3 regions of the Geobacillus sp. CX412 genome follow, and region 3 is predicted to be linked to each of the others. Evidence: riboswitches for the same ligand, from Rfam matches in the RefSeq annotation. Region 3 holds a riboswitch; each other region holds the start of a gene.
What was found. Region 3 has a riboswitch for cobalamin ahead of NXM86_RS14940 (ribonucleoside-diphosphate reductase subunit alpha). Riboswitches for the same ligand answer to the same signal wherever they lie in the genome.

Region 1: another riboswitch for cobalamin. It lies ahead of NXM86_RS05660 (ABC transporter substrate-binding protein); the one in region 3 lies ahead of NXM86_RS14940 (ribonucleoside-diphosphate reductase subunit alpha).
Region 2: another riboswitch for cobalamin. It lies ahead of NXM86_RS09740 ((2Fe-2S) ferredoxin domain-containing protein); the one in region 3 lies ahead of NXM86_RS14940 (ribonucleoside-diphosphate reductase subunit alpha).

The regions. Positions count from the first base shown of each region.
Region 1 is NZ_CP103461.1:1,084,711-1,092,545, reverse strand. Features, by position in the region: gene cobD (threonine-phosphate decarboxylase CobD) at 1-143, opposite strand, end outside; gene cbiB (adenosylcobinamide-phosphate synthase CbiB) at 100-1,071, opposite strand; gene NXM86_RS05670 (adenosylcobinamide amidohydrolase) at 1,068-2,552, opposite strand; gene NXM86_RS05665 (FecCD family ABC transporter permease) at 2,552-3,604, opposite strand; gene NXM86_RS05660 (ABC transporter substrate-binding protein) at 3,570-4,526, opposite strand; cobalamin riboswitch at 4,656-4,870, opposite strand; partial or broken gene NXM86_RS05655 (PH domain-containing protein) at 5,001-5,614, opposite strand; gene NXM86_RS05650 (DUF7916 family protein) at 5,901-6,818, opposite strand; partial or broken gene NXM86_RS05645 (glucose PTS transporter subunit EIIB) at 6,906-7,655, opposite strand; gene NXM86_RS05640 (RNA-guided endonuclease InsQ/TnpB family protein) at 7,714-7,835, opposite strand, start outside.
Region 2 is NZ_CP103461.1:1,815,639-1,823,473, reverse strand. Features, by position in the region: gene NXM86_RS09755 (glycerophosphodiester phosphodiesterase family protein) at 1-892, opposite strand, end outside; tRNA gene NXM86_RS09750 (tRNA-Gln) at 1,328-1,399, shown strand; gene rraA (ribonuclease E activity regulator RraA) at 1,502-1,987, shown strand; cobalamin riboswitch at 2,047-2,238, shown strand; gene NXM86_RS09740 ((2Fe-2S) ferredoxin domain-containing protein) at 2,364-2,762, shown strand; gene NXM86_RS09735 (energy-coupling factor ABC transporter permease) at 2,759-3,499, shown strand; gene NXM86_RS09730 (energy-coupling factor ABC transporter substrate-binding protein) at 3,501-3,785, shown strand; gene cbiQ (cobalt ECF transporter T component CbiQ) at 3,782-4,498, shown strand; partial or broken gene NXM86_RS09720 (energy-coupling factor ABC transporter ATP-binding protein) at 4,516-5,357, shown strand; gene cobJ (precorrin-3B C(17)-methyltransferase) at 5,426-6,988, shown strand; gene NXM86_RS09710 (sirohydrochlorin chelatase) at 7,004-7,835, shown strand, end outside.
Region 3 is NZ_CP103461.1:2,866,470-2,874,304, forward strand. Features, by position in the region: partial or broken gene NXM86_RS14920 (IS4 family transposase) at 1-652, opposite strand, end outside; gene NXM86_RS14925 (YbdD/YjiX family protein) at 769-972, opposite strand; gene NXM86_RS14930 (carbon starvation CstA family protein) at 965-3,043, opposite strand; partial or broken gene NXM86_RS14935 (hypothetical protein) at 3,359-3,819, shown strand; cobalamin riboswitch at 3,966-4,163, shown strand; partial or broken gene NXM86_RS14940 (ribonucleoside-diphosphate reductase subunit alpha) at 4,287-6,571, shown strand; gene NXM86_RS14945 (ribonucleotide-diphosphate reductase subunit beta) at 6,591-7,631, shown strand; gene NXM86_RS14950 (TerC family protein) at 7,646-7,835, opposite strand, start outside.

The DNA of each region.
Region 1 (7,835 bases), 1.7 Mb from region 3:
AAATCAGCTTGTTTCGGCCAAAGCGACAGCGGCAATACATATGGATTTGTGTTGACACTAAAATCAACGTAAGTTTCTGGAATTGGAATCCCAAGATGCTCATATAATTGGCGGGGATTTGCTCCATGTGCTGGCAAATTCAATCAATATCCCTCCTACGAACAGCAATATCGCAAACGATAAAACCGTAACGAGCATAATCCGCACTGCATGGCGAATATGTTCTTTTTTTAGCGGAACGAGCGGATCGCCGATCGTCGGCCGGTGCGAAACGATTCCGTTATATGTGTTCGTTCCGCCAAGCTGCACGCCTAAAAGCGCCGCCATCGCCGATTCTAGCCATCCGCTGTTTGGACTTGGATGTTTGCGAGCATCGCGAAAAAGCACCCGCAAGCAATAACGAAGTCGCTTTCCGCTATGGACAAATATCATCACCATCGCCGTAAGACGAGCAGGCACATAATTGACCACATCATCCAAGCGCGCTGACGCCCAACCGAATTCGCGATACGCCTCATTTTTATAGCCGAGCATCGAATCACACGTATTTACGGTCCGATAAAAAAGCGCCAATGGAGCCCCGCCGATGAAAGCGTAAAACAACGGCGCGGTAATTCCATCGCTCGTATTTTCCGCCACCGTTTCTACACAAGCGCGCACAATTTCCGGTTCGTCAAGATTTTCTGTATCCCGGCCAACAATCATGCTTAATTCGCGGCGGGCCTTTTCGATTTTTCCTTGTTCTAAAGGAATGAGTACATTCCAGGCAGCTTCTTGTAAACTTTTTGTCGCAATCGTCGTAAAAATAAGGACCGCTTCCATCATAACGCCAAATATCCATGAAAGAGAATAACTGATATATACAACAAGAGACGCCAGGCAGTAAACCATTCCTGCTACGGCCGCGACGGTAATAATCCCTTTCATGCGCCGATATCGCCCTTGATTAAGCCGTTTGTCGAAAAAGGAAATGAATGATCCGATTCCACGCACGGGGTGCGGAAGCCAACGAGGATCGCCAAACAACCAATCCAACACAAGCGCCAGAGCAATCGCCAAAAGATGACTCACAATGATTCCCTCCGCTGTTTATAACGGCGAAGGGCTTCCTTTGTCGCTTCATAAACGGTTCGCCCGATCGCTTTTCCAATCGGTGTGATCGTGCCAGCATAAGGAAACGTTGCTCCTGTTTGTGTCGCGGCAATCGCAATGCAATCCGTCGATGTTCCTGTTGCATAGGTGCTTGTTTCAGGATCGACAATTTTTTCATCGTATAATGCTTTTGTTTTTGCTTCCGTCGCCGTCATTAAAGCCTGCACATAAGCGGCATCCGTCAACGTTCCGTCGATAAATACCATAATGTTAATCGTGCCGACTTTTTGGCTTAATTCCTCTCGTTTCCACGCTTGTGCGGCATCAACGGCATTTCCTACTCCAGCGGTAACAACGGTCCATACAGAAAACGCATCATGTTTCTCATACATGCAGACGGCATCTTCGACAGAAACAGCGGTCATCATTCCAATCGTTTTTTGGACGGGAAAGCCGCGGCGACGTAAATAATGTTTCATTTCCGTTTCCGCATCTTCGCAATCATAATCTTTTGAAACTTGACGATTGACAAAATGAGTCGCCCATTGAAAGCCTGATCCGACAAGCGCGGAAGATAACACCTTAAGCGGCTCGGTTGCGGTTACAACGACGCAGTCCTCCAACATTGTCCACGCGAATCGTTCGCGCAGTTCGTTATGTTGTAATATCGGAAATTGCCATTCCCGTAAAAACGCCATAAGCGGTTTAGAGACGGTCGGATGTGCTTGCCTGCTTACGGACGCGTGAAATACAGAACGGAAAATCTCAGGTTCCATCAGCTCTTCCGGCGTCCCTAGCGCGACTACCTCCCCTTTTTTTAACATTAAAAGCCTGTCACAATATAAACTAGCGATGTTAATATCATGAAAAATCGCAATAACCGTTAACGCTTTTTCCTTCGCCGAGCGGACAAGCTGGTCCAATAGCTTCATTTGCTGGGTAATGTCCATATGATTGGTCGGTTCGTCTAGCAATAAAAGCTGAGGCTGCTGCGCAAGCGCTCTTGCTAAATAAACACGCTGACGTTCTCCCCCACTCAAACGGTCAATCCCTTCTTCTGCTTTTTCCATTAGCCCAACTTCTTCGATTGCTGTTTTCACCACTTGTTCATCTTCTTCCGTCCATGTCGGAAATAGACCGCTTTGATGGGCATATCTTCCAAGTTCCACTGTTTCTTTTACCGTATATCCGAATGCCGCATCAACCGTTTGCGGAAGCACCGCGGCAAAACGAGCCCATTCTTTTTGCGAAAAAGAACGAAGCGGCCGGCCGTTTACTGTTATGCTTCCGTTTTGTAATAACAACTCCTTGCTTAACAGTTTCAATAAGGTCGTTTTCCCGCTCCCATTTGGCCCTAAAATCCCAAATACTTCTCCCTTTGCTACGGTAAACGTTACATCATGAAGCACTTGTTTACGATGATAGTGGTAAGAAACATGGTTTACTTCAAGCACATTCATCACGTCTTTCTTCGCATTCTTCGAAAAAATAGTAGTGCAAATAAAGGTGCGCCAATCAATGAGGTAATTACGCCGATTGGCAATTCTCTCGGCGAAATAATCGTGCGTGCCAATAAATCAGTAAGAACGAGAAAGGCACCGCCATACAATAGGGAAAGCGGCAACAGAAGACGATGGTTCGGACCACAGACGAGGCGAACCATATGTGGAACGACCAATCCGACAAAACCGATCGTTCCGGAAACAGACACCGCCGCGCCGGTTAGCAGCGAAGCACCGGTTAAAATCATCACTTTTCGCTTCAACACATCGACCCCGATATGCATAGCGGCCGACTCCCCAAACGCAAAAGCGTTCAGTTCGCGCGCATTAAAAAGCAGCATGATCACTCCGATGAGAAAAAACGGAAGCATCATCATCGTATATTTCCATCCGCGCATCGCTACGCTCCCCATCAGCCATGCAATAATTTGCCGCAATTCTTCTCCGGTTAGTGCAATCATTAAGGAAATAAGTGCGCTGAAAAACGCCCCGAACATAATTCCAACTAGGATGATGGTCTCTACGGACATTTTTCGCTCCACCGCTCGTGTAAATAAAAGAACAAGCACGAGCGTCACAAGGCCAAATATAATGCTGACAATAGGAAGCGTAAATGTACCAAATAACGGTAATTGAATACCGAAGAAAATGACAAAAACAGCACCGACAGAAGCACCTGACGACACGCCGAGCGTATACGGATCGGCAAGCGCATTTTTTAACAGCCCTTGAAACCCAGCTCCCGCGACCGCCAGCGATGCCCCGACAAGAAACGCAAGCACAACGCGTGGAAGGCGGATCGCCATCACGATTTGCACGAGATCATCGGGAACATCGCCGGGCAACGGCAACCCAAACGAGATCGAAAAAATAATCTTGATAATAGTAGAAAAGGGAATCGATAGAGAACCTATCGATATCCCCAGCAAGAGCGAAGTAATAACGACCGTTATTGCAACTGCATACATCCATATATTACTTAAAAATATCCGGGTAAATTGTTTTTGCAAGTTCCTCTACTCCTTCGATCAAACGTGGACCTGGACGGCTTACTAAGTCTGTATTTACATCATACACCCGTTTGTTTTTCACCGCCGGGACATCTTTCCAAGCAGGACGGTCCAACACTTGCTTCGCTCCGCCGTATGTTGTAATAATGACATCCGGCTTGTACGCGACCGCTTTTTCTTCCGTAACCATCGGCCACCCTTCTAAATCACCGGCGACATTTTTCGCGGAGATCGCCTGGAGCATCTCATCAATAAACGTTCCTTTTCCAGCTGTATAAATTTCTGGAGCTGGTGATATTTCGACCCATACTTTTGCTTGATCTTCCTCTTTAATTTGCTTTGCTTTTTCTTTTATAGCTTCTAATTTTGTTTTCATATTTTGGATGATTTCTTGTGCTTTGTCCGCAGTTCCTGTCGCTTTGCCAATTAATTCGATGGAATGATATACATCATCAAACGTTTTCGCGTCATAGACAACCAATACAGCAATACCCGCATCTCTTAATTGCTGAAGCCCATCTTTCGAGTTATGTGCGCTAGACGCATGGGCAAGTACTAAATCTGGCTTCAACGAAATAACTTTTTCTACATTAAACTCTAAGCCGCCTATTTTTTCCTTATTTTTTACATCTTCCGGATAGTTATCAAAATCGCTGACGCCAACGATTTTGTCTCCTAATCCCAACGCATAGGCAATCTCTGTGTTGCTTGGAATTAAGGAAACGATTTTTTTTGGCTCAGACTGTATCGTTACATCCTCGCCTAATCCATCTTTTACCGTTACCGGAAACGCCGCTTGTTCCGTTTTCGGTTCTTCTTTTTTTGCAGGCTCTTTGCTTGCGTTCTCTCCATTACATCCAAACAAGAAGCCAAATGTAAGGATGAATACGAGCAACATGACATACTGTTTCCATTTTTTCATTTTTTGTTCCCCCTTCTTTATGTAAAATAAAAAAACTCATTCCTAACTCGGAATGAGCGAGAAACGGCAATATGTATACACGAAGGCAGCCACCGTTGCCGTTTCCTCATCTCACCCCCCGAAGATAGGAAACTATAAGCGAACAAGGCAGGTCTACTGACTCATGCTTCATCCTACTCTGAACCTTCCCATACGGCAAACGGCGCTTGCCATTCCACCGTACAGTGGCGATTTCATTTCGTCAGCATTTACAGTTGCGGGGACAGTTCTGGACTTTCACCAGATTCCCTATTAAGCCATTAGGAGCGAATCGCTCCATTCGGCACCTTGCCGCTATTGTATAAAATTGTCGAACAATTGACAGTTATAATATTAAAGGAAGAAAGATCGTTTGGCAATAAAAAATTCAAAGTTTCATTGTTTTCAATTCATTAAAACCCCCGAACTTTTAGCGATTCGGGGGTTACAATGCAATTAATTATTAATATACCGTTCAAACACAAAGCCGAAGTCTTTCACCGTATATTTTGTTTTCGCGTCAACGAGCCATTGAAACGCAAGTTCATTCACCGCTTTGAAATCGGCAACGAAATTATTTGTGTCACTTTTCACTTGCCCGAATACGTTTGCCGTCAATTCCAAACTTTTATGCGCGTACTCGAGCTTCGTTTTGTTTTCATGGCAAAGCTCAGAGATGGCGAGCAGCGATTTATATAAATCTTTTAGTTCTTCTAAATGCTTTTTATGGACGTCAATCGAATAGGCATGGGCGCCGATTTTAAACTTAATCTCCACATCTAAATCGACCGTGCCTGCCGTTTCGAGCGACACGTCGGAAATCGTATGTTTGTAATAATCATAGCGGCGCAATACGCGTTTTTTGCTTGTTGCGCTCGTGCCATCCAAATGAATAAGCGCTTTATTGGTAAAGCAATACTCATCCGACTTCGATTTAATTAAGAAATAAATCTTTCCCCGTCTTCATGCATCACGTAATCATCGGCATCGACTTTATCATAGTTTTCCGGTTTAATAACCGAGCCGATATCGCTTAATCCAAGCACATCGGCAGCGACTTTTCCAAACATAGTATAGCTCCTCTCATTTTTCATGATTATTTGTTTTTTGCGAGAAACACCCATCGCAAATAATGGTCCCTTCTTGCTGAAGGAAAGCCTTAATTTCTACCATTCCTCTGTACACCGGATACCTCATGCGCACATAGATCGGTTCATTTTTTTCTATCGGCTTCCCGCAGACGTAACAAGTTGGAGACCGGGAAAACATGTGATTTTCCTCCTTTTTATTCTTATTAAAAATATACGTAACAAAAGAACCACAAGTTTCATTCATGGCATAAAAATGTCGTTCATTTTATCGCAGCGGCGATCTTGCCATACGAATATACGTATGGCGTTTGCCACGAATGGCAATCGAATACGTCATAATGTTTTCCGGAATGGCGATGCCATGATAACCGGCGTCTCCGATATGATACAGGTCGGCTCCTGCCATTTTGCTTGCGAGCGCGATTTGGCGGATCGTATGTTCATCCGCTCCTTCCTGGCTTGTGCCGATCGTAAGCATAACGAGCGCGCCATGTTCGTGGGCAACCTGAACTAGCGTTTCCGTTTTTTCTAAGGTCACACCTGGTACAGTTCCTGGCGCCGGCATAAGAACTACATCAGCTCCGGCACGAATAAAACGCATAACGATTTCTTCGGATACAATGCTAGCTCCCGTTTCGCCGGCCACTCCAGCTGCGTGCATTTTTCCCGCGATAATGAGACCGTCTTCTCTAAAAACGGCACGTGCGGTTTCGATCGCGCGGATAATTTCATTATTTGTCACACCTGTTTTCGGATTTCCGGTTAGGCAGATAAAATCGAAACCTAGACGTTTTGCTTCTTGCAGTGATTCTTCTGTTGCCATCCTTCCTTTTGGAAGAGAAGCAAGACTCTCTAACTGCCTCGCGTTCGGGTCAACAGGCTCCAAATTGACGCCAATTGGACGTCCTGTCAGCTGCTTTAGACGTTCCACCATCTGATTCGGCTCATTCGTATCCAAACCGTTCACAACCGGCTGAAACACATCGAACATATTCAACAATAGCAAATCCGCCCCAAACGCGGCCGCCAATTCTGCATTTGTCACCGCTGGATAAAGCGGCGCAAAGGCTCCAATGACTTCCGCGACGATTACCCTTCCTTCTGACGCTTGAATCGATTGTTTTAATTGTTTCCCAGTCATCTTGCGAAAATCAGAAGCGCTGCAGTCCAACAGCCGTTTCATGGAAACACTCCCCTTATTGTATTATGATCCTCGTATGCTAGCATTTAGCCCATTCCAATAAAGGAATGGGCCGTCCATTTTACTTTTTTATAATTTTTTCAGTGCATTTGCTAAAAATTCGACATCTGTACCAACAACGACTTGCAAATCGGTTTGATTCAGACGGAGTACGCCTTTCGCTCCTAAACGCTTCAATTCAGCTTCATTGACTTTTGACATATCATTTACTTTTAAGCGCAAGCGTGTAATGCAATTGTCAATTTGCGCAAGATTTTCTTTACCGCCTAATGCCTCCATATATTTTGCCGCAAGATCTTCGTATTTTGCACCCGATTGCGACACGCCGCTGCCGATAAACTCGCCCTCTACCTCATCTTCGCGTCCCGGCGTTTTCAAATCTAGCTTCGTAATAAGGAAATAGAATACAACGAAATAGACAATCGCATAAATGAGTCCTTGAACGATTAACAAATAAGGTTTTTGCGCAATTCCGTAGTTTAAGAAAAAGTCAATCGCACCGGCTGAGAAAGTAAATCCATGATGAATGCCGAGCATCGTCGCAACTGCCATCGAAAGACCTGTTAACACGGCATGAACAACATAAAGAAGCGGGGATAAGAACATAAATAAAAATTCAATCGGCTCGGTAATTCCTGTTAAAAACGATGTGAACGCCACTCCAAGAAGCGCTCCGGCTACCGCTTTGCGCCGCTCTTTTTTTGCCGCCGCAATCATTGCAAGCGCCGCTGCTGGAAGACCAAACATCATAATCGGGAAAAATCCTGCCATGAAAATACCGGCATCTGGATCGCCCGCAAAGAACCGCCGTGAACTACCCCCACTTAATTTTCTAGCGAAAATTTGAAGTGGGGGCTTCCAAAGAAGTTTGACTGCTTTAAGCAATCCTTATTCTTTGAGGCGTGTCCACTTCGCCGCTAGAGCATAAGACACTCAGGTCTACAGCTTTACTTTTCTTTAAGATGTTTAATGCGCCATTGACATCAGCATTGATTAGTT
Region 2 (7,835 bases), 1.1 Mb from region 3:
AGTCTGTAAACACGCCGTCAACGCCCAGAGATAATTGTTCGATCATTTTGTCTTGTGTATCCACCGTATACGGATGGACGATCATGTTGCGTTCGTGGGCTTTCTGCATCAATGTTGGGGTAACGAGAGAGTAATCCGGCCCAACTCCTTCTGCGTATTCGGCCGTTCGGTTAAAGACATCGTCAAGATTTTTGCGTTGAATCATTTTGGGGCTAAAAAGCTGGATAAGCGGAATGTCCTCTGGAACGATTTCCTGCAGTTTTCTTAAGCTTGCTTCGCTGAATGATTGGAAAATTACTTTTCCTTTTTTTAAATATCCGTTCTTTTTTAATATATCGACCAGTTTTTCTTCCATTCCTGGATATACATCCGGGTCCTTCGTTTCTATGTACAGAGCTACTTTGCGATCTTTCTTTTTAATGAAGTCAATGACTTCTTGAAGGGTTGGAATTTTCTCTTGTGCATACTGTTTTTTGGCGTATTCAGGATGTGTCTGATTAAACCAAGATCCAGCATCCAGCCGTTTGATTTCGGCAAGCGTAAAGTCTTTTACCTTCCAAGGGGCACGGTTGGGATACACTTCTTCCACGTTCGTTGTTCTTGTTAATGTGGAATCATGAATCGCAACCAATTCCCCATCTTTCGTCATATGCAAATCTAACTCTACATAATCCGCTTTCATCTGAATGGCTTTTTCATACGCAACCAATGTATGTTCAGGTGCATAGCCGGAAGCGCCGCGGTGGGCGATGACTTCGACGTTCTCGACGATAGGCTGCAATGTGGATGGATGGCGGTTCTGTTCAGCAGCACTGGCTTCTGTCGAAAAATAGGTGGCCAGCAATCCTAACGACATAGAAAGAGACAAACCGATTTTTGTTGATTTTTTCACTGATTCTTCACTCTCCCGTTCTAAAATGGGTTTCTTTCGACATGGTTATTGTAAAAAATAAGGGTAAAGTGAATATGGAATTAAGTTTAAAAAACTGTAAAAATAAAAAAATTATGATTAAAAAACATACGCTATCAAGCGTTTTGATTGTACTTTATTGAGAGAAATGCCAGGATAATGTCCACGAACAAAGCACGGTTGTTTATTAAGGAAAAGTGTGGTCCTATTTTGTAACGGCCAAACGTTTTTAATGATCTGCCAACTACATCAAGATAAATATATTATTTGAAAAAAGGATTTTGCCCATACTGAAATGAGTAAAAAATGAAAAGCGGATGAAACTTAGATGTTTTTATACATAGAGACAAAAACTTCTGGATATACTACAAATGTACAAATCATCTCATAAACAGTTTGGCAAGAACATGATAATATTGGGCTATAGCCAAGCGGTAAGGCAACGGACTTTGACTCCGTGATGCGCTGGTTCGAATCCAGCTAGCCCAGTCTCTAACAGGCAAGCAATGTCGCTTGTCTGTTTTTTTGTTGAAAAAGAAGGAGTTTTGACAAAGGATGTCAAATATAAGACATGGCAAGGAGGAGATTGTGATGAAAACAGCTGATTTATGCGATGAATTTTTAAGTGAATTGCAAGTATGCCAGCTGCCGATGCAATCTTACGGCGGCAAAGCGGAATTTTCCGGACCGATCGCGACGGTCGATGTATTTGAAGATAATGTGCTCGTTCGTGAGGCGCTCGAAACTGTTCCAGCGGGCACCGTATTGGTCGTAGACGGAAAAGGTTCGCGAAATTGCGCGCTGCTCGGAGACCGTCTTGCCCAGATCGCTTGTGAGCGCGGGCTTGCCGGGGTGATTATTCACGGATGCATTCGCGATTCCGCAGAAATCGCCAATATGCCGCTTGGGGTGATGGCGATTGGCACTTGCCCGGTGAAAAGCAAAAAAGAAGGAAAGGGAAAACGGGACGTTGCGCTCGAATTTGGCGGCGTTCGTTGGGAGCCAGGCGCCTATGTGTACGCTGATCAAGACGGGATTGTATTGGCGAAAACGGACTTATTGAAAAAAAGTGGTTGACGATATTTGAAAATTTGTACTACTATGAATAACGGAAATGTTCTTTGAAAAATCGACATTATATGCCAAACAAATAAGGTGCCTTTCTCATTAGAGAATAGGCTTAAAAGGGAAGTACGGTGAAAATCCGTCACGGTACCCGCCACTGTGATGGGGAGCTTTGTTGCATCATGTCACTGAAGGAAACTTCGGGAAGGCGCAACAAAGCGATGATCCTAAGTCAGGAGACCTGCCTTATTTGTTCGGACGGATACCTACGGGATTATAGGTAGACGTGCGGGAGAATGGTATACTTTTTTTGCTATATTTGTATGCATTTTTCTGCACCTCTGCGTATAGAGGTGCTTTTTATTTTGCAAAAAAGGAGAGACTCAACATGACAACATGGAACTTAATCGGAATGAAACATCATGTGCTGATTTGCAATGGAGGCAGCTGCATGCGTAAAGGGGGAGAAGAAGTAACGCTTGCCATCCGCGAAGAAATCGCGATGCTGGAGTTAGATGGCATTGTACATACGACGCGGACTCGCTGCAATGGCCGTTGCCAAGACGCGTGTGTAGTCATCGTTTACCCTGAAGGCGTATGGTACAACGGTGTGACGCCGGAAAAAGCAAGGGAGCTTGTGCGAAGGCATTTGCGAGATGGGGAATGGTTGGAAGAAACGATAACGTACCGTTATGAAGAGAAGCAAGGATTGATGATGTCAAAACAATCAAACGCCCCTCTAGGAATCTCGAAATTATGTAAAGCAACGGGAGGAACGAAAGCATGAAAAAATGGAAAGTCGCCCTTTTCCTTTGCGGTTTAGTCGTCTATTTTACGTTTACCGGCAGCACATCGGCATTTGCGATGCATATTATGGAAGGATTTTTGCCAGTTGGATGGGTGATTTTTTGGTGGCTAGTGTTTTTGCCGTTTTTTATCATCGGTATGCGTTCACTAATTCGGATTACACGCGAGCATCCGGAACTAAAGCTGCTCATTGCGCTGTCCGGGGCATTTGCGTTTGTGCTGTCCGCCTTAAAAATTCCATCCGTTACTGGAAGTAGCTCACATCCAACGGGGGTAGGGCTCGGCGCGGTGCTGTTTGGTCCATGGACGATGGTGGTGATGGGAAGCATCGTATTGCTGTTTCAAGCGTTATTGCTGGCACATGGCGGATTGACGACATTAGGGGCGAATGCCATGTCCATGGCAGTCGTCGGCCCGCTCGTAGCGTACGGCATTTATCGTTTCGGGAAAAAGTGGAATATACCGAGGCGCTGGACGATATTTTTCGCTGCATTTTTCTCTGATTTGGCCACATATGTTGTCACCTCATTGCAATTAGCGCTGGCGTTCCCGGATGCGACAGGCGGGATTTTCGCTTCGTTTGCCAAATTTGCCGGCATTTTTGCTGTTACGCAAATACCACTGGCGATTACAGAAGGGCTGCTTACGGTCGTCGTTTGGAATTTCTTATCCACTTACAGCAGCCAGGAACTAAACCAGTTAGAGAGGGGAGTGTAATATGAAGAGAAGTCTTTTTCTTCTTGCTATTGCTGTTTTACTGGTAGTAGCGCCGTTATTGTTCATTCATCACTCTGATTTTGGCGGCACGGATGGCCAGGCGGAAAAAATGATTCAGAAGCTCGCTCCTCATTATCAACCTTGGATGGAAACCATATTTGAGCCGCCAGGCGGAGAGGTGGAAACGTTGCTGTTTTCTGTGCAGGCGGCAATCGGTGCCGGAATTATTGGCTATATTATCGGTGTCTATAAAGGCCGGGCGAACCGAAAAGAGGAAACAAAATGATCCGGCAGTTTGACACAATTGCTTACAATAACCGCCTGCGGACAATACGTCCCGAACAAAAAGTGATATTTGCGTTTCTATTATTAATGATGGCCATCACAGGAAACTGGAAAACGCAAGTAATGATGACGATTTGGCTTGCCATTTGGATTATCGGTTATGCGCGTGTTTCGTGGAAGGTGTACGCCAAAGCCCTCGGAGTCGTGGCATTGTTTCTGATGGTGAGTTTTCCAGCTTTGCTTGTTTCCATTGACAGTTCTTTTCATGTGTCTATTGATCGTTCGCAAATTTTCATCGCAATGTCTTTGCTCTCTCGTTCGGTTGCGGCATGGTCTTGTTTATTTTTCCTTCTAGTGACTACCCCGTTTCCAGAGATGTTGTATGTGCTCAAACGAATGAAAGTGCCATCCATCATCATTGATTTGTTATTTTTTACGTATCGGTTTGTATTTGTTTTCGTGAAAGCAGCAGAAGAGCTATACGTAGCGATGAAAGCAAGAAATGGAGGAAGCCATTGGCGGCATGGCGGGATGTTGGTGTTCCAGCTTTTTCAAAAAATATGGCATTCCTATGAAGCGTTGCGCCTTGCTTTATGGGCGCGCGGAGTTTCCAATGAAATGACCTATGTTCATGTGGAAACATATAACGAAAAAAACAAACGTTATCTGTGGGAAGCAGCCATCGGCATAAGTTTGCTTCTATGGCTTGGATGATAGGAGGGCGGCAGAAGATGCTGAAAATGGATGAAGTATATTATACGTATCCGAACGGACCATGTGTGTTGAAAGGATTAAGCCTTCATGTTCCCAGTGGAAAAAAATGCGCGCTTATCGGTCATAATGGATGCGGCAAGACAACGTTATTTTTACATGCGAACGGGCTGTTGCGGCCCGACTCTGGCGACATCTATTGGAATGGAGAGAAGATGGATTATCGGCGTCAAACCTTGCAAAAATGGCGGCGAGAGGTCGGCATCGTTTTTCAAAATCCGGAACACCAGCTTGTGGCGCCATTGGTACGTGATGAACTGGCGTTTGGCCTGCACCATTTAGGAATGAAAAAAAGTGAGATGGACGAGCTCATGAAAAAGCGCTGGACGAGTTTGGATTACGTTCATGGTTGGACAAGCCCGTTCATCATTTAAGTCTCGGTCAAAAAAAATGGCTGACGCTTGCCGCCGTAATGGTGATGAACCCGAAATTATTAGTTCTCGATGAGCCGACAGCGTATTTAGACCGCCTGCAAATCGAGAGGTTTGTCGAGAAGATCAACGATATTCATCGAGCTGGCACAACGGTTTTGATCGCTACTCATGATTTTGATTTTGTATTAGAGTGGGCAGATATCGTGTTTGTCATGCATGACGGACAAATTGTCATGCAAGGATCGCCGCAAGACGTATTTGCAAGGCAGCATCAATTGCAAAAATGGCGTCTTGGTGTTCCGTTGCTTGCTTCTGTATGGAAAACATTGTTTCCACACGAGATGCGCATCCCGCGGAATGTGGAAGAAATGAAACAATGGATGAGAATGGATGAGCGCACAACCCTCCATATTGAAAAAGTGATATAGTGTTCAAGTTTTTTCGACAAATGAGCTCAGTTAACATGGACAAGGAAGATGGAAATTGAGGTGAGACAATGAAAGGAAAATTGCTGATTGTCGGATTTGGCCCAGGCAGCAAGGAACATATGACAAAGCGAGCGCGGGAAGCGATTGAAGAAAGCGATATTATTATCGGTTATAAAACATACATTGACCTAGTTGCGGATTTAATTGGCAATAAACAAGTGATTAGTACTGGAATGACGGAAGAAGTAAGCCGCGCTCAAGAGGCGGTGAAATGGGCAGAACGCGGAAAAACGGTCGCCGTCATTTCAAGCGGGGACGCGGGCGTGTACGGGATGGCAGGGCTTGTGTATGAGGTGCTCATTGAAAAAGGCTGGACGCGAGAAAGCGATATCGAGGTGGAAGTCATCCCAGGCATTTCTGCCATTAACTCGTGTGCCGCTCTTTTAGGTGCGCCGATTATGCATGATGCGTGCACCATTAGCTTAAGCGATCACCTAACGCCGTGGGCGCTTATTGAAAAGCGCATTGAAGCGGCGGCCGCTGCCGATTTTGTCATCGCTCTATATAATCCAAAAAGCGGACGACGCACGCGTCAAATTGTCGAAGCTCAGCGTATTCTTTTGCGTTATCGCTCGCCAAATACTCCGGTCGGATTAGTGAAAAGCGCTTATCGCGCGCGGCAACATATCGTATTGACGGATTTAGCGCATATGCTCGATTACGATATCGGAATGTTAACGACTGTCATTATCGGCAATTCTTCAACGTTTGTATACGACGGGCTGATGATCACACCACGCGGATACCAACGAAAATATACATTAAGCGCCTCCGAACAGCCGCTGAAACCACATGAACGGCTTCGCAAAGAAGCGGAACCGTGGGCGCTTGATCAAACGAAACGAGAACCGGTAAGAGAAATGGCAGAAGAAGCGTTGCAAACATTGGCGATTGGCCACCAAGACACCACGACGTTTGCGCCGGCGATTTTCGAAATCGCGGTTAGCCCGGGAGTAGCGAACAAAAATTTTACGCCAAAACAGATGATGGTACTAGCTGACATCGTCGGTGAAGACGGAACGATGATGTATACCCCGGATCATTATTTGAAGCTGGAAGTGCCTGCTTCTGATCCAGACCGTATCATCGCTAGACTGAAAGAAGCGGGGCTTGACGTTGCCCCTGTTGGTGATGTACTGACGTTGAAAGCTTGCGATTTTTGCGACGGGGAGAAAAAAGACGCGATTCCATACGCGGAAGAGTTATACGATCAGCTTGGCGGAATGGCGCTTCCGAAAGAATTGAAGCTTGGTGTAAACGGATGCGGCATGGCATGTTACGGAGCGGTGCGGGAAGATATCGGAATCGTCTATCGGAAAGGAGCATTTGACTTATTTTTAGGAGGAAAAACGGTCGGAAGAAACGCACACCCTGGGCAACTTGTCGCTGAAGGAATTCCGCCTGGCGAGATTGTGTCCGTTGTCACCCGCATTATTCAAGAATATAAGGAACGCGCGCATCCGAACGAACGGTTTCATAAGTTTTTTAAGCGAGTGAAACAAGTCGGCGGGTTTGTGTATCAAGAAGCGAAGCAAGAGGCAAAAATCGAAGTGTCTGTCTGTGGTGAATAAGGGGGAAGAAAATGAATGAAAGCAGTATTATTTGTCGGGCACGGCAGTCGTGACCCGGAAGGAAACGACCAAGTCCGGCAGTTTGTTGAGCAGCTAAAACCGCACATTGCGGCATCCTTACATGTCGAAACGAGTTTTTTAGAATTTGGACTGCCAACGATTCGCGAAGGGATTGACCGTTGTGTCGATGCCGGGGCTCGCGAAATTATCATCATTCCGATTATTTTGCTGCCAGCGGGCCATTCGAAGCTGCATATTCCAGCGGAGATCGATGAAGCAAAGAAGCATTATCCGCATGTGGCTTTCATCTATGGCCGACCAATTGGCATTCATGAGCAAACGTTTTCGATCTTAAAAACGAGATTACAAGAAATCGGTGAAAATATAGAAAGCCCTGACCCAGAAACAGCGGTAGTGCTGCTTGGTCGCGGGGGAAGCGATCCGGATGCGAACAGCGATTTATATAAAATTTCCCGCTTATTTTGGGAACAAACGAACTATTTCCTTGTAGAACCAGCATTTATGGGAGTAACGACGCCATCGTTAGAAGATGGAGTGGAACGATGCGTGAAGCTAGGGGCGCGGAAAGTGGTGGTTTTGCCTTACTTTTTGTTTACCGGCGTGCTTATCAAGCGTCTTGGAGAAAAAGTAAAACAATTTCGTTTTCAGTATCCGCAAGTCGATTTTGCGCTAGCAGGCTACTTTGGATTTCATCCGAAGCTAAAAACGATTGTGCTTGACAGATTAGAAGAAGCGCTTGGCAAGGCGGTTATGATGAACTGTGATATGTGTCAATACCGGCTTCATGCTGCGGAGCATCATCACCATCATCACCACCATCATCATT
Region 3 (7,835 bases):
TTCATATCGGAACGGAGCCGAGTAATATAATACGCTCCGCGGGCGTCGATCTCGGCCAGTGCGGCAACGGGAAAAAGCCCAAATCCCGAATACATAGGTCATTCGGTAAAATCGTATGCTGGGCATGATAGGCAAAACGAGCGTCCGAGTCATTGGCCGATTGAACGCATAGCTGAAGGCAGGCGCCGGATAACAAGTCATATTCAAACTGAATTTTCACCCCCGACGAAACGGAACCTCGATAGTCTTCCCCATAGTCAGCGGGAACCAAAAAGCTGGTTGAGTCCAAAATCCGCAGGCGGGTAAAACAAGTTCGATAGGTCTCCATGGCTGACAAAAGCAATGGACGTTGATGCAGGAGGAGAAGGAAAAACACTTCTCGCAAAAATGCCACGGCCCGATCGGTAAAACGCTGATTCAAGCCTTCGCTTGAAAGGGAACAGCCATGCCAGAGCGTCAAGGCCGCACACAACCGCTGAAGCGACTGTTTGGCCAGTGAGCCATCTCCCCATGCACAGAGAGTCAGAAAGGCTTCCGCCGTTAACGAACGCTGCCGCCGGATAAAGCCTGTTTTCCGTGCGAGACGGGTTAATTCTTCGGGAGAAAAGAGTTGACGAATGGTTTGAATCCATGCTTTCATTTGTTTTTCCATGAAAAAAATCCTTTCTAACGTGGAGTGTTCGTTAGAAAGGATACCATGTTTTTGACGATGCACAAAGACCAAAATTCTTAACTTGATGAGTATGGGAATAGTTTCCCCTTTTTATGTCAGCAACAGCGTGATACTTTTCCGCCTTTGCCGTTATAGCGCGCTTCCTGCACTTCGCAGAAAAACTCTTTTCTTGATTTTATCGGCTCTCCTGGATGATGTGTTTTCATATGTTCTACATATTTCTCGTAGTTTGGAACACCAACCAGCAAATCAAGAAATTGCTTGCGGTAGGAAAGAATCGTATGAAGCCACTTACGCATAATGTTTAACCTCATTTCCTCCATCTCTTGGAATATAAGGTGCTTCTTTCAACGGTACATGTTTGTTTTTCAATACTTTTATCCACATATTTACTGCCGAAATCAACATGGCAATCACAACAAGCATGAAAATCGCGCAAAGCGTTGCATCAATGTAGTCGTTCATAATGATTTGCCGCATTTGTGCTTCATTGGTTGCAGGTGCTAAAATTTTACCTTGATTTAATGCATCTTTAAAGGCATTAGCATGAGCTAGAAAACCGATTTTTGGATTGCTATGGAACAGCTTTTGGAATCCTGCCGTCATCGTTACCACTAAAAGCCATGTCGTTGGGACCAATGTCACCCAAACGTAAGCTTTTTTGCCCATTTTGAATAAAACCGTCGTTCCAAATAAAAGCGCAATTCCTGCCAGCATTTGGTTGGCAATACCGAAAAGCGGCCATAATGTATTAATGCCACCCAGAGGATCGACTACCCCTTGATATAGGAAATATCCCCAAGCAAGAACACACAGCGTCGTCGCGATAATATTGGAAACTAGCGAATCTGTTTTGCCAAGCGGTTTGTAGAAAGTGCCCATAATATCTTGAATCATAAAACGGCCAACGCGTGTACCCGCATCAATCGTCGTTAAAATAAAGAGCGCTTCAAACAAAATCGCGAAATGGTACCAGAAGGCCATTAATGCTTTGCCGCCGATCACATTAGAGAGAATGACAGCCATTCCGATCGCTAGTGTCGGCGCTCCGCCAGTCCGCGATAAAATCGTTTGCTCGCCAACATCTTTCGCAAGTTCCGTCAGCATGTCAGGCGTAATTGTAAATCCCCATGAAGACACGACTTTTGCTGCTTGCACAACATCTTGCCCAATCACAGCAACTGGGCTATTAATCGCGAAATATACTCCAGGAGTTAATATACACGCAGCAATCATTGCCATCACTGCAACGAACGATTCCATTAACATGGCTCCATAGCCGATCGGGCGGGCATGGCTCTCCATCTCAATCATTTTTGGCGTTGTACCGGACGAAACAAGTGCATGGAATCCAGACACCGCACCACAGGCAATCGTAATAAATAAGAATGGGAATAAGTCACCAGCAAACACAGGACCAGTGCCGTCAACAAATTTCGTCAGCGCCGGCATTTGCAAGTCTGGAGCAACAACTAAAATTCCCAGCGCTAAACCAACAATCGTCCCGATTTTTAAGAACGTACTCAAATAGTCGCGCGGCGCAAGCAGCAGCCACACCGGCAAAGCAGATGCGACAAATCCGTAAGCAATCATTAAAATCGCGATCGTTTCACCTTTCAATGTAAAGATTTTCGCTAATGTCGGGTGCTCCGCCACATATTGTCCAGCGACAAGAGAAACAAGAAGCAGAATAAATCCCATTAATGACGCTTCCGCCACACGCCCTGGACGAATAAAGCGCATGTAAACTCCCATCAAAATCGCAATTGGAATCGTTGCGGCAATAGTAAACATTCCCCAAGGGCTTCCTACAAGCGCTTTTACTACTACCAATGCTAAAACAGCTAATAAAATAATCATGATTCCTAAAATACCAAGCGATGCAATGAACCCTGTAACCGGGCCAATTTCTTCCTTCACCATTTCGCCAAGCGATTTGCCATTGCGCCGCATAGACGCAAATAAAATAATAAAATCTTGGACAGCACCGCCTAAAACAACGCCGATAATAATCCAAAGCGTGCCAGGCAAATATCCCATTTGCGCTGCTAAAATCGGTCCGACAAGCGGTCCGGCGCCAGCGATCGCCGCAAAATGATGGCCGAATAATACCCATTTGTTTGTCGGCACATAATCTTTTCCATCATTAAACACTTCCGCAGGCGTTTTGCGACTGTCATCAAGTTCAAATACTTTGCGAGCGATAAATTTACTATAAAAACGGTATGCTACCGCATACGTACAGACAGCCGCGACAATCAGCCAAATCGCATTTACCGTCTCGCCGCGGTTCAATGCAAGAACGGCAAACCCTGCCGCCCCAAGAGCGGAAATAAGCCCCCAAAGCAAGACCGATTTTAATCCTTTCACGTCTTTTCCCCCTTTGTTGTTTTAATAATATTATATTAACTATTCTGAAAAATTCAAAGAATATTTTCTAGATATTATAAGGATAAATATTTTTATAGTCGTTTTATCACCATATCTTTTTTACTCTGAACATTCCTGCCTAATATTAATTTGTTGAATTTTGGGTAACTGTTTTATTATTCCAAAAAAGTATAAATCAGTTTTATTTGTTAAAAATGTAATATCAAGAAGATAATCATGAGTTTTTTGCGCAATGATTATATCTTCTTTTTTCGATTGCAACAACAAACAACACAAAGCAAAGAGTTAGGAAACGTGAAGGCAATGGAACAGTTAATGTGGTGCATTGCATTGCCTGGATTGGGCCAACTTCTCAATAAAAAATACTTCAAAGGCACTTTGTTTATTTTGTTGGAATTTCTCATTAACGTACAATCGCAATTCAATGAAGCAATTCGATTAAGCTTTTTAGGGAACAACAAAGAAGCGATTGATGTCGTTGATTTCCAATGGTTAATGTTCTATCCATGTCTATACTTTTACGCCATGTGGGATGCGGTAAAAGATGCGGGAGGTGGACAGTCCCCCTACTCCTTTCTTCCCTATGTGTTCTCTGCCTATTTCGTCACGATCGCTCTTATGTATTCCGCACATATTAAAATTTTCAAAATCGTTTTCGGTCCTATTTGGCTTCCGAGGCTTTTTGTCATTCCAGGGTATGCATCGGATTGTTGCTTCAATTTTTGTTACTAAAATTTCGAACTTCCCGCAAATGAGGAATGCCTTCTCACTAGAAAAGCATTCCTCATTTTTTCATGTCCTTACAAAAAATAGTTGAATTTTCTATCGTTTTATTATATGCTTGTACCAACAGCAACAACACTATATATTGTGTTATAAACTCATAAAACAACTAAATATAGTATAAAACCGCAAGCAATGGTGTCCATCCGGACTTAATAGGGAATCTGGTGAGAATCCAGAACTGCCCCCGCAACTGTATGTGTGGACGAAATGGAACATCCACTGTATGTGAAAGCTCGCTCGGGCGCACATACGGGAAGGATCCAAAGTAGGAAGAAGCACGAGTCAGGAGACCTGCCTTGCTTGTTTGCGTTTCATGTTCTCCGGGGAGCGAGAAGATGAAACGATGGTTGGAAAGGGCTTCTCTTGCCTTTTTTATACTGTCGTTTCGTCCACTCGACCCGAGTGGATTTTTTATGGAAACAAGGAGGAGAAACTGATGGAACTACAGGCGAACACTATCATTATTACTTCAGAAAACGGGCAAACTAAACCGTTTTCGCGCGAACGACTCATTTCCTTTATCCGCAATATAACAAAAGACTACCCGCATCTACAGACAGATGACTATATGGAGCGCATCATCCGCATCATCGAAAGCAAAGATACACTTTCTGCGGAACAAATCACGAATTACTTAATACTTGAAGGTCTTTCCTATATTAGTGAGGCAGAACCAGAATGGACGTTTGTCTGTGCTCACATCTATTTGCAAAAGCTATACAAAGAAGCGGCAAAACAACGTGGATATGACGCAAAACAACGCTACGGCAGCTTGTACGAGTTGATTACAACGCTTGTTTCTAAAGGCGTGTACGATCGCTCTCTTCTTGATGATTACTCAAAAGAAGAAATCAATGAGCTTGGAAAACTTATTGATCCAGATAAAGATAAGTTGTTTACATATATCGGCCTTCGCACGCTCGCGGACCGCTACCTCGCCCGCGACTACGACCGCAACTTGTACGAACTGCCGCAGGAGCGCTTCCTTATCATCGCAATGACGTTAATGGCGAAAGAACCGAAACATCGCCGGTTTACGTTCATTCAAGAAGCGTATTGGGCGCTAAGCAACTTATATATGACCGTCGCCACGCCAACGTTAGCAAATGCCGGAAAAAGCTACGGACAACTTTCAAGCTGCTTTATCGATACCGTCGATGACAGCTTGCAAGGCATTTACGACAGCAACACAGACATCGCCAACCTTTCAAAATCGGGTGGCGGAATCGGCGTCTATCTCGGCAAAATCAGAAGCCGAGGCAGCGATATAAGGGGTTTAAAGGCGTTTCGTCCGGAGTGATTCCATGGATGAAGCAGCTTAATAACACCGCCGTCAGCGTCGACCAATTAGGGCAGCGCAAAGGTGCGATTTCCGTTTATTTGGATGTTTGGCATAAAGACATTTTCGCTTTTTTGGACGCGAAATTAAATAATGGCGATGAACGAATGAGAACACATGATTTATTTACGGGCGTCTGCATCCCAGATTTATTTATGGAGCAAGTAGAAAAACGCGGCGATTGGTACTTGTTTGACCCCCATGAAGTGCGCAAAGTGATGGGATTTAGTTTGGAAGACTTTTATGATGAGGAAAAAGGCAGCGGAAGCTTCCGCGAAAAATATTGGCAATGCGTTCAAGAAAAGAGCCTTTCGAAAGAAAAAGTGCCAGCGATCGAAATAATGAAAAGCATTATGCGCAGCCAGTTAGAATCCGGCACACCATTTATGTTTTACCGCGACGAAGTGAACCGGAAAAACCCGAACGCGCATCTCGGCATGATTTACTGCAGCAACCTTTGTACAGAAATCGCGCAAAACCAAAGTCCGACCGTCGTGGAAAAACAATATACGAAAGATGGAAAGATTATCATTGAAAAAATCCCGGGCGATTTCGTTGTTTGCAATTTGTCTTCCATCAATCTTGCCCGTGCCGTCACCGACGATGTACTCGAGCGGCTCATCCCGATCCAAATGCGCATGCTCGATAACGTCATTGATTTAAATAATATCCCGGTATTACAAGCGAAATTCACCAATCAAAAATATCGCGCCGTCGGACTTGGCACGTTCGGCTGGCATCATTTGCTTGCGTTAAAAGGCATTCGCTGGGAATCAGACGAAGCAGTTGAATACGCGGACAAGCTGTACGAAAAAATTGCCTACTTAGCGATCCAAGCGAGTATGGAGCTCGCGAAAGAAAAAGGAAGCTATCCAGCGTTTCCGGGATCTGACTGGCAGACGGGCGCTTATTTCGACAAGCGCGGATATCGTCGCACCGAAGACTTTGACTGGGATGCACTCAAAGAACAAGTCGCCAAACACGGCATGCGCAACGGCTATGTGATGGCAATCGCGCCAAATGCTTCGACATCGATTATCGCCGGCAGCACCGCCAGTATCGATCCGATCTTTTTAAAAGTGTACGCCGAAGAAAAGAAAGATTACAAAATTCCAGTTACCGTGCCCGATTTAAACGCCGAAACAACGTGGTACTATAAATCAGCTTACCATATTGACCAGCATTGGAGCATTAAGCAAAATGCGGCGCGCCAACGCCATATCGACCAAGCGATTTCGTTTAATTTTTACGTGTTGAACACCATCAAAGCAAAAGAGCTTTTAGATCTTCATCTCACCGCATGGAAGTCAGGACTAAAAACAACGTATTACGTCCGTTCTACTTCCAGCACGATCGATGAATGTGAATCATGCGCAAGTTAATGCCAAGGGGGAATAAAACATGGCACATCCATTAACGAAGCGGATCATCATGGACCCAGAAGCACCAAACCGCTCTACAAGAATCATTAACGGCAAAAGTTCGAACGTCTTAAACTGGGATGATATCGCCTATCCTTGGGCGTACGCCAAATATAAACGAATGCTGGCAAACTTTTGGACGCCGTTTGAAATCAATATGTCCCAGGATGTTAAACAATTTCCGAATTTAACTGAACGCGAACAAGACGCGTTTTTGAAAATCATTGGGCTTTTAGCGTTGCTTGACAGCATTCAAACAGATTACGCCGGAAGAGTCGCCGATTATATCACTGATTCGAGCATTAACGCGCTTATGATTATGCTCGCGCAGCAAGAAGTCATTCATAATCATTCATATTCTTATGTTCTTTCAAGCCTCGTGCCAAAAAGCAAACAGGACGAAGTGTTTGAGTTTTGGCGAAACGAACCGATTTTGCGAAAGCGAAACGACTTCGTCACAAACGGCTATAAAGAGTTTGCTGAACATCCAAATGTTGAAAACTTGCTAAAATCGATCGTGTATGACGTTATTTTAGAAGGTCTGTTCTTCTACTCCGGCTTTGCCTTCTTTTATAACTTGGCGCGCAATCAAAAAATGGTCGCGACAAGCACGATGATTAATTACATCAATCGAGACGAACATATTCATGTCGATTTATTTGCAAAAATTTTCAAAGAAGTACTAAACGAATATCCAGAATACAATACACCGGAACTTGCTCAATTTGTGCGAGAAACGTTCATTAAAGCAGCAGAGCTGGAAATCGAATGGGCCAATTACATCATTGGCAACGATATCGATGGCATTGATATGCACGATTTGAGCGCCTACATTAAGTTTTACGCCAACGTCCGCGCCCATCAGCTTGGATTTGACCGTCCGTTTGACGGTTATCGGACAAATCCATTGCGCTGGATTAAAGCATATGAAGAAGTCGACCTCGGCAAATCAGACTTTTTCGAACAAAAATCAAGACAATATACAAAAGTGAACATCGATAACGGATTTGATGAGTTATAAGCAAAAGCCGCCAATCATTCGTTGGCGGCTTTTGTTTCTAATTGGTTTTCACCCTTCTTCTTTTTCAACGTGCCAGCGGCAATCACTCCAGCAATGACGAGAATTTCAAATCCGTATTTGACAATCGGATTAGCAAAATACTGATCTAAAAACGGCTCGTCCACAATCATTTTCGAAGCCGTCCATGCAAGCACTCCCGCTCCG